3 regions of the Rheinheimera sp. ATLC3 genome follow, and region 3 is predicted to be linked to each of the others. Evidence: predicted binding sites of a transcription regulator. Region 3 holds the regulator's gene; each other region holds the start of a gene.
What was found. Region 3 encodes sigma-54, which starts transcription at its own class of promoters, with help from an activator protein. Its sites were predicted from a motif close to TGGCANGNTNCNTGCTT; they were not measured.
Positions count from the first base shown of each region.

Region 1: the regulator sigma-54 is predicted to act here: its motif matches at 1,387-1,403, upstream of AC5SV9_RS17830 (THxN family PEP-CTERM protein).
Region 2: the regulator sigma-54 is predicted to act here: its motif matches at 1,592-1,608, upstream of fliE (flagellar hook-basal body complex protein FliE).

Region 1 covers NZ_CM182103.1:3,822,418-3,825,698, reverse strand. The annotation lists gene AC5SV9_RS17835 (hypothetical protein) at 1-380, opposite strand, end outside; gene AC5SV9_RS17830 (THxN family PEP-CTERM protein) at 490-1,317, opposite strand; gene AC5SV9_RS17825 (FAD-binding oxidoreductase) at 1,478-3,103, opposite strand; gene AC5SV9_RS17820 (PEP-CTERM/exosortase system-associated acyltransferase) at 3,124-3,281, opposite strand, start outside.
Region 2 covers NZ_CM182103.1:752,842-756,122, reverse strand. The annotation lists gene AC5SV9_RS03575 (sensor histidine kinase) at 1-159, shown strand, start outside; gene AC5SV9_RS03570 (sigma-54-dependent transcriptional regulator) at 156-1,535, shown strand; gene fliE (flagellar hook-basal body complex protein FliE) at 1,655-1,990, shown strand; gene fliF (flagellar basal-body MS-ring/collar protein FliF) at 2,005-3,281, shown strand, end outside.
Region 3 covers NZ_CM182103.1:1,827,079-1,830,359, forward strand. The annotation lists gene lptA (lipopolysaccharide transport periplasmic protein LptA) at 1-484, shown strand, start outside; gene lptC (LPS export ABC transporter periplasmic protein LptC) at 1-9, shown strand, start outside; gene lptB (LPS export ABC transporter ATP-binding protein) at 481-1,203, shown strand; gene AC5SV9_RS08535 (RNA polymerase factor sigma-54) at 1,256-2,743, shown strand; gene hpf (ribosome hibernation promoting factor) at 2,770-3,057, shown strand; gene ptsN (PTS IIA-like nitrogen regulatory protein PtsN) at 3,065-3,281, shown strand, end outside.

The DNA of each region.
Region 1 (3,281 bases), 2.0 Mb from region 3:
TCAAAAAACGAATAGCTTGCATCCACTCCGCCAGAGTAAAACACTGCATTACCGTCGGGTTTGATTAGAGAGTCATGTAAGCTCGGATCGGTTATGTCAAAATTGACAAACTGCAGGTCGTTGAACCAACCTGAAAAAATCTGCTGGAATTTGGTAAGGTTTTTAATCAGGTCGCGGCTAAGCGTAAAAGTACTGTCGACACTTAACGTTTCGCCTAGTAGCATGGCTGGCATTAAACAGCTGGCAAATGCGGCATCAGCCGCTGCAGGCACTTTGATAACATCACCGCTGAACTTTAGTCGAACAGCCCGGTTATCGGCATACCAGCTCATCAGCACACCGTTATTATCATTCTCTATTTTTAGCGCAGACAGCTCCATTTCAGAAATCCTTTTTGCTAAATCAACTACCCCTTCACTATCGACTCACATTGCCATATGCAGACATAAAAAAGCCAGCATACCGCTGGCTTTCTTTTAAGACACTAAATTACACTTTCTGCCGGCGTAAGCTCAGCATTAACAGGCCCATGCCCAGTACAGCTATAGTCGCTGGCTCAGGAACAGACACTAAACGAGCCTGCACAAATAAATCATTGTCAGAGTTCTCAGCGGTACGCAGTAAGTTGTCTTCAATTAAGAAACCAGAATCTGCATCGCCCCACAAACGGAACTCGATAACGTATTTACGACCTTCAAAGGTAAACTCGATTGGTAAAGGGATACCAGAGATATTGAAGTAGTCGTCACAGGGTACATCAGAAAACTGAATATCAGCATCGCAGTAACCATAAGGGTTGTTTACTGTTTCTGTAAAACTGATACCAAAAGCTGAGCTTGCCTGAGCAACAAACGGGCTCACGATATCAAATACTGTGAACAGGTTTAACTCAGCCAAAGTAACACTACCGCTTCTGACCATACGGTTACGGTGAGTGATCATACCTGTGTCTACCCAACCCGCATCGGCTTCTAACACCCCATCGTATGACGCGATGTCTAATCCGCTGTACTGACCAGCAACCAGAGGGTTACCCCAGTCTACAGATGTGTAGCCCTGCGCAATGCCATCTGCAGCATTGTAAAACTCCAGACCACAACCATTTGAAGCATTGGTTGCGCCTGCAGCACAATCGTATACTGTCTCTACGCCGTTGCGATGACGGGTCTGAGGGGCATAACCGTTATAATTTAAACCGTCAGCTAACCAACCGCTGGATGTTTCAAAAGTAAGACTAAGTGGTGCAGCTGCTGCACTACCCGCAAATAATACTGCACTTCCAAGTGCCGCTACCAAAAAACCTAATCCTGATTTCATGACGCCTCCATTTCTACTTCGACTGCTGTTTATGCATGCGGCAACAACTGCTACATCACGAGCGACAACATGCAGTTATTGCGCCAATATTTTTAATACACTAATAACAATAACTTACGCAAACAAGTGGCGTGAAAGTAGAAACGAGTGTAAAAAATCCCTACACTTTCTGGTCGATAATATAACGGCCTGGAGACAGTAAGTTATTTGCATCAAACATATGCTTCAACTCCTGCAATAGCTGCTCATATTGGGGGGAGCTATACTCGGCTAAATATTGCATCATGCTGATATCAAGCCGGTATGGAAAATACCCATCTTGCAGCAGGTTTTTATATAGCTGGCGGCGACATGCTATCGCTTTTTGGTCCCAGTCAATATTGTCTCTTGAGTGTCGGTTAAAACTGATACTGATAACAGCATCCAAACAGCGCTCACTTAGCAACGTAAAGGTTATGCCGCCTTCAAAATCGAATGATGCCAGTGTTTCAGTTACTGTTTTCTCAATACGCCGCGCGTGCATTCCCTCTGCTGGTGCAACAACAGCACACCAAATCAAACCAACGCCATCCTGGTCTAGCCGATACTCGTTATCTGGTAGCTCTGGCATACGCCAATAAGCACTGGCCAGAAAACTATCACTGGGCTGCCCTTTCATCATCAGATGCACCGGTTTTAATACTGCTAACACCCGTGCCATGTCTCTACGAAGTAGCTTTGACAGTAACCATTGATACTTTTCAATAGCTTGCAATAAGGTATCACTAACAAAATTTAGCTGGGTTGCTTTGCAATGGCGAAATTGTTTTTTTAATGCTGATTTTGCCAGCTTTACCTGTTCTTTGGTGCCATATAACGCACCGGATACATTCCACACGCCAACCTGCCAATGTTTGCGCAACTGCTGCAGTCTTTGGGAAGTAAGCGGATATGCGGATTTTGCAGCATCTTCTGCGGGAAATTGCTGTAAGCCGGGCAGCACTCTAAATGGATTAGCGATATGTGGCAGACTTGTCAGATAACCCTGCCGTTTCAGTTTGCTAAGGCTTTCAACGATATCCTCAAGCATGTCTTGCTCTGTGGAAATATAGAATGCCAGAAAATTCTCTGGTTTTGGCATTAGCCACAGGGTAATACTCAGCACTACGCCCAGATTAGATTGGAAAAATAGTCCGTCTAACGCCGGCCCTAAACCTGGCTGATAAACGCCGGCTGCTTTAGCGCTACCAAAACGGTGCAGACCAGTTCTGATAACCCGACCATCAATTAACATCACCTCCAGGCCGCATACATATTTAACATGTTCACCATAAGCGGTATGGCCAAATCCACGCTCAACAGTATTGCCCACTACACTGCAGCTGGCGCTGGAGCCCGTGCAATCCATCCAATGATGGTCCCCTTGCTGTTTTAAAAAAGCAGCGAGTTCAGCCTGAGTTACGCCAGCCTCAACGGTCACAACACCGTTTTTCTGATCGTAATTACTTATTTTTTTAAGCCGGCCCAGGTTAAGAATCACGCTGCCCTCGCTGACAGGCAGCTGCGAGCCGTATCCCCAGTTTTTTCCTGAGCTCACCGTGTAGAGTTTCTGGTTATGCTGACGGGCTATGCCAAGACATTCTGCCAACTGTTCTTTTTCCGGATGAAGAATTGCCAGCACTTTAGCGCTATATGCAAAAGTCGCCTTTTGCGCATCTTTTAAGCTGGCTGTGTCATCAATAACCTGATCGTCAGCCAGCAGCTGTTTCCACGCAGATAACGCGCTGCCAAAGCCATTTGAAGGCATAAAGAAATCTCAATTGTCGTTTAACTGTAACGAACACCCCAGCCTAATTTCGGAAATTTACGTTTGATCGGACGGGGTTTTTCATTCGGATAAAGCTCTCTCTCAATTGACTCGAGCAATTTCACATAGCCGATCGACAGGTTCTTTCTGAACATTTCGGGGTTAATATAATACGCTG
Region 2 (3,281 bases), 1.1 Mb from region 3:
GTTACCGGACGCGCACAAGGCACTGGGCTTGGCTTAGCTGTTGTGCAGGCTGTGGCGCATTCACATCATGGTTCGGTAAGGTATGTGCCCACTAAGCAGGGCGCTTGCTTTGAAATGTTGCTACCGCTTTCCCACAGTGTTCAGGAGGCAGGCCAATGACACAACGTATTTTACTGGTCGAAGACGATGCCGGCTTGCGTGAAGCGTTGCAGGATACGCTGATGCTGGCGCAATATCAGGTTCTGGCCGCCGACAGTGCCGAACAGGCTTTATTATTGCTGCAGCAACATAAGGTACAGCTTGTTATCAGTGATGTACAAATGCAGGGCGTATCCGGTTTGACATTACTAAAGACACTGCGCGAGCGCTATCCGCAATTGCCGGTGCTGATGATGACGGCTTACGCAACGGTGCAGGCAGCAGTAGAGGCCATTCAGCTTGGCGCTATCGATTATCTGGCGAAACCTTTCTCGCCGGAAGTATTAGTGAATACTGTCAGCCGTTATGTCAGCTCTGAACCCTCAGGTAATGTTGAACCCGTGGCCGCATCAAATAGCAGTAAACAGCTGCTGGCGCTGTGCGGCAAAGTTGCCGCGACTGATGTCAGTGTGATGATCACCGGGCCCAGTGGTTCCGGCAAAGAAGTACTGGCACGCTACATTCATCAGTTATCAGAGCGCAGAAACGGGCCTTTTATTGCGATAAATTGCGCCGCTATTCCGGAAAATATGCTCGAGTCAACGTTGTTTGGGTATGAGAAGGGTGCCTTTACCGGCGCGATAAGCGCGTGCCCTGGCAAATTTGAGCAGGCACAACAGGGTACTATCCTGCTGGATGAAATTACCGAAATGGATTTAAACCTGCAGGCTAAGTTGCTACGGGTATTGCAGGAGCGGGAAGTAGAGCGTTTGGGCGGGCGTAAAACCATTAAGCTCGATGTGCGGGTGCTGGCCACCAGTAACCGTAATTTAAAGCAGGCTGTAGCGCAAGGCGCTTTTCGGGAAGACTTATTTTACCGGCTTAATGTGTTTCCGCTTATCTGGCCAGCACTATGTCAACGCCCTGACGATATAGTGCCACTGGCGGAGCATTTGCTGCAGCGCCACTGTGCTGACAGCGGACAAGCTGTACCGGTTTTAACCGCAGAAGCACGTGTGCGCCTTAGTCAGCATAGTTGGCCGGGAAATGTGCGTGAACTGGACAACGTGGTACAGCGGGCGCTGATCATTGCACAGGGCAACACGATAACAGCAGAGGATATTATGCTGGAGCCGGACGATATGGCGCAGTCTGCTGCGCTGGCTGCGGCGGACACTGCCTTACTGGCAGATGCCGATGAGCCTGATATTGCTGATGAGAGCAGTAATAGCTTTAAACACAGTGTGCATGAGCAGGAACACCGCATTATCCTTGCCACTATGAAAGCCTGCGCCAACCGGCGCAAAGACGTAGCGCAAAAGCTGGGGATAAGCGACCGTACATTGCGTTATAAGCTGGCCAGAATGCGCGACTGCGGTATTGACCTGCCTGTCTGAGTTACCTAAACCCTCGTTACGAGGGTTTTTTCTATATATTTCATTGCGTTAAAAACTGGCACAACTCCTGCTTTGTTAGAGGTAATTCTAGTTGCAGCATTTTTTTGACGGATAACGCTATGAACATCAAAGGTCAGGCACTTTATGCAGAAATGCAGTCATTGGCGGGCCAGGCAAGAGGGCTTGGCACTGAGCTGCGGCTGCAAAATACAGAGCAGGTGAACCCAAGCCAAAGCGATTTCAGTTCTATGCTGACCAGTGCGCTTAGCCATGTTAACGATCTGGCTCAGGAAACCGGCAGAATGCGTACCGCAGTTGAGCTTGGTGATCCTAATGTGTCACTGGCGCAGGTCATGATAGCCAGCCAGAAATCATCTTTAGCCTTTGAAGCGACAGTTCAGGTACGCAACAAGCTGGTTGAAGCGTACAAAGACATTATGTCAATGCCAGTGTAACGGAGGAATAGGTTGTGGCTGAAAATCAATCAACCGAGCTGGCGCTGGCTGGTAACGATTACAGTAGTGGTGAACAGCAGGAGCAAAAAAGTGGTTTTGTTGGCTCGTTAGGCGGTATGGATCTGGTGCGTCAGATCACGCTTATCGTTGCATTGACAATTTGTCTGGCCATAGCAATTTTAATCATTATGTGGGCACGCCAGCCTGAAATGCGTCCGCTGGGCACCTTTCCTACTGAAGAACTAATCAAAACGCTGGACCACCTGGATGCGCAAAAAATTGATTACACGCTTGAAGGCAATGTGATCTATGTTGCTGAGGATAAGTTTCAGAGCACTAAATTATCATTGTCACGTGCAGGTTTAACGCAAGAGCCTTCCAGCGGCACCGAGTTTCTGTTGCAGGACAGCGGTTTCGGTGTCAGCCAGCGCCTGGAAATGGAGCGGTTAAAACACAGCCGTGAGCAGCAGCTGGCCCGCACTATTGAAGAGCTGCAAAGCGTGGCGCGGGCGCGCGTATTGCTGGCTATCCCCAAAGAAAACGTGTTTGCCCGGGTTGAAAAGCTGCCATCAGCAACAGTGCTGGTTACGGCGCGTGGCGGCACGGTCATACGTGACAGCGAAGTAGACGCTATCGTTGATATAGTAGCGTCTGCTGTGCAGGGGTTATCTCCGTCAAGAGTTACCGTTACCGATCAGAATGGCCGTCTGCTCAACAGTGGCTCTCAGGATGCCAGCTCTGCCCGTACCCGCAAAGAGTATGAACTGCAGCGTACCCGTGAAGAAGAATACCGTCAGAAAGTTGACTCAATTTTAATGCCGGTGCTGGGCTATGGTAATTACACTGCTCAGGTCGACCTGCATATGGATTTTACTGCAACCGAGCAAACGCAGAAACGGTTTAACCCTGACCTGCCTGCTGTTCGCAGCGAAATGACGATTGAAGAAAACAGTGTCGGTGGTTTAAGTGCTGGTATCCCGGGAGCTTTGTCTAACCAGCCACCGCTGAACTCGAATATTCCGGAGCAGGCCACCGGCGCTAATGCTAAACCGGTGGTTCCTGGCCGTAATCATAAAGAAGCGACCCGCAACTATGAGCTGGACACGACTATCAGCCACATCTCCCAGCAAAGTGGCGTGATCCGGCGTTTAAGTGTGTCCGTTGCGATTGACTACGTTGCCGGTGAAAACGGTGAACCACAGCCGCGGCCTCAGGCAGAGCTGGCTGATATCCGTCGCCTGCTACAAGGTGGTATCGGCTTTGATGCACAGCGCGGTGACATGATTGAAGT
Region 3 (3,281 bases):
GAAGAATAATCTTATCTTAGCTCTGCTGCTAAGCAGCTCTGCGGTGATGGCTGCACAGCCAGACTACACCCAACAAATTCAGATCGATGCCGATAATCTGGTTTCAGTGCAGGAAAACGTCCTGACTTATCGTAATAATGTGGTGATTACACAAGGCTCACTACAGATGAAAGCCGACCAGCTGGAGATTAATGCCAGTGCAGGCAAGGGCAAAGAGGTATATATCGCTACCGGTTCACCCGTGAGTTATTCTCAGTTATTAGCGGATGGTAAGCCGGTTACCGCCACGGCAAGTGAAATGCGGTATGAGCCGTCAAACCGCACTCTGACGTTGAGTGGAGACGCAGAGCTGACGCAAAGCGGTAGTGTTGTCAAAGCGTCCATTATCAAATATAACGTGGAAAAACAGCAACTAAGTGCGGAAAGTAACGAGTCAAAACGCGTAACAACGATTTTTACGCCGGAGGAAAAGAATAATCCATGAAGTTAGTTGCTTCGCACCTGGCGAAAAGTTACAAAGGCCGGCAAGTTGTTAAAGATGTCAGCCTTGAAGTGAATGCAGGTCAGATCGTCGGTTTGCTCGGGCCCAATGGGGCAGGCAAAACGACGACTTTTTATATGATTGTCGGTCTGGTGCCATCAGACAAAGGTCATATCAGCCTGAACGACAAAGATATCACCTTCGACCCCATTCATACCCGGGCCCGTCAGGGCATAGGGTATCTGCCGCAGGAGAGTTCAATTTTCCGCAAGCTGACGGTATATGAAAACCTGCTGGCTATATTACAAACCCGCAAAGATCTCAGTGCCAGCAGACGCGAAGAAATAGCAGACGATTTACTGGAAGAATTTCATATTGGCCATATCAAGCATAGTCTTGGCATGAGCCTGTCTGGTGGCGAAAGGCGCAGGGTAGAGATAGCAAGGGCACTGGCAGCAGACCCGGCTTTTATTCTGCTCGACGAACCTTTTGCCGGCGTAGACCCAATATCAGTACTGGATATCAAAAAGATTATCCAGCATCTGTGTCAGCGCGGTATTGGTGTATTAATAACCGACCACAACGTGCGCGAGACGCTTGATGTCTGCGAAATTGCCTATATTGTCAGTCATGGCGAGCTGATTGCGTCGGGACCACCGCAAGAGGTATTGGCAAATCAGAAGGTCCGTGATGTATACCTCGGTGAGCAATTCAGGCTATAGTTAGCGAAAAACAATCTCAACACATTATTCAGTAGGATAACGGTAGAAGTAGATGAAGCCCTCTTTGCAACTTCGCTTAGGACAGCAACTTACCATGACGCCGCAGTTGCAGCAGGCTATACGCTTGTTACAGCTGTCAACGATTGAGTTGCAACAGGAAATTCAGGAAGCATTGGATGCCAATCCATTGCTGGAAGCCGAAGACGACTATGACAGTTTTTCTGCTGATGCCAAAGACACCTCAGATCCTTCCTCACTCAACTCTACCGACTCAGAACAGATAGCAGACGACAACTATGAGCCGAGCGAACCTGACAGCAGTGAAGCGATGTCAGAGCAGAATATTCAGGAAGACTTGCCGCTGGACAACAACTGGGATGATTTGGTTAGTGCAGCGCCGGTAAGTGCCGGAAACAGCGGCAGCGATGAAGATTTTGTCTATCAGGGTGAAACCAGTGAAACGTTACAGGACTACCTGCGCTGGCAAATGCAACTTACGCCCTTCTCGGATACTGACCGGGCAATAGCTGAAATTATTATTGAAGCCATTGACGACAATGGCCTGTTGACCATCAGCTGCGAGGAGATTCTGGAGTCGCTGGGGATAGAGGATATCGAAGCCGACGAAGTTGAAGCCGTCATTAAGCGTATTCAGTTATTCGACCCGGTGGGGGTTGGTGCCAGATCTATTCAGGAGTGTTTGCTGGTTCAACTACGCCAGTTTGCCGCGGATACCCCCTTCCTGTCAGCTGCGCAAAGCATGATCCGTGACCATACAGAACTTTTAGCTAACCGTGACTTTCGTTCTTTGATGCGTGTGACTAAACTGAAAGAAGACGAGTTACGGGAAGTCATGCGGCTGATCCATAGCCTTAACCCCCGCCCAGGCGCTGACGTTATTCGTGAAGAGCAACAATACGTTATTCCGGACGTTAGCGTGATAAAAGTAAAAGGCCGTTGGCAGGTTGAACTAAACCCTGACGCTATGCCTAAAGTACGTATAAACCAGCAGTATGCCGCGATGTCGCGTACCGCAAAAAATAGCGCAGATACCCAGTTTATCCGCTCTCATCTGCAGGAAGCAAAATGGTTTCTGAAAAGTCTGGAAAGCCGCAACGAAACGTTATTAAAAGTGGCAAATTGTATCGTTCAGCAGCAGCAGGCTTTTTTTGAGCACGGAGAGGAAGCGATGAAGCCTATGGTGTTAAATGACGTTGCCGAAATGGTTGGCATGCATGAATCGACAATCTCGCGAGTCACGACGCAGAAATATATGCATACACCCCGGGGTATATTTGAGCTTAAATTCTTCTTTTCCAGCCATGTGAGTACAGAAAGTGGTGGAGAATGTTCTTCGACAGCTATTCGTGCATTTATTAAGAAATTAGTGGCGGCGGAGAATCCGGCCAAACCGCTTAGTGACAGTAAAATGGCCGATATTCTGATGGAACAGGGCATTAACGTTGCGCGGCGTACCATCGCTAAGTATCGTGAGTCTCTGTATATTCCGCCGTCAAATCAACGCAAGACCTTGCTGTAAATAAGCCTAAAAGAAGGAATATGTCTATGCAAATCAATCTGACCGGTCGCCATGTTGAAATCACCACTGCCTTAAAACAATACGTAGATAGTAAATTTGCCAAACTGGAAAGGCACTTTGATCATATAAACAATGTACATGTGATCCTAAACGTGGAAAAATTGAAACAGATTGCTGAAGCTAAGCTGCATCTTAATGGTGCTGAAGTATTCGCAGTATCTGAAGATGAAAATATGTATGCTGCCATAGACCAGTTGATAGACAAGTTAGATCGCCAGGTCATTAAGCATAAAGAGAAAATAGCCCGACACTGATTAGATTATGACGAATTTAACCGCAATGCTTACCGAGAACTGCACTAAAAGTGCAGTTCTTTTTAACAGCAAGAAACGTATTCTGGAATATATTGCTGAGCTAGCACATCAGCGCCTGCCAGACATATCTGAGTACAGTATCCTTGAAGCTCTGATGACCCGGGAAAAACTAGGCTCTACAGGCATAGGTGGCGGCATTGCGATCCCCCATGGCAAACTCAAAA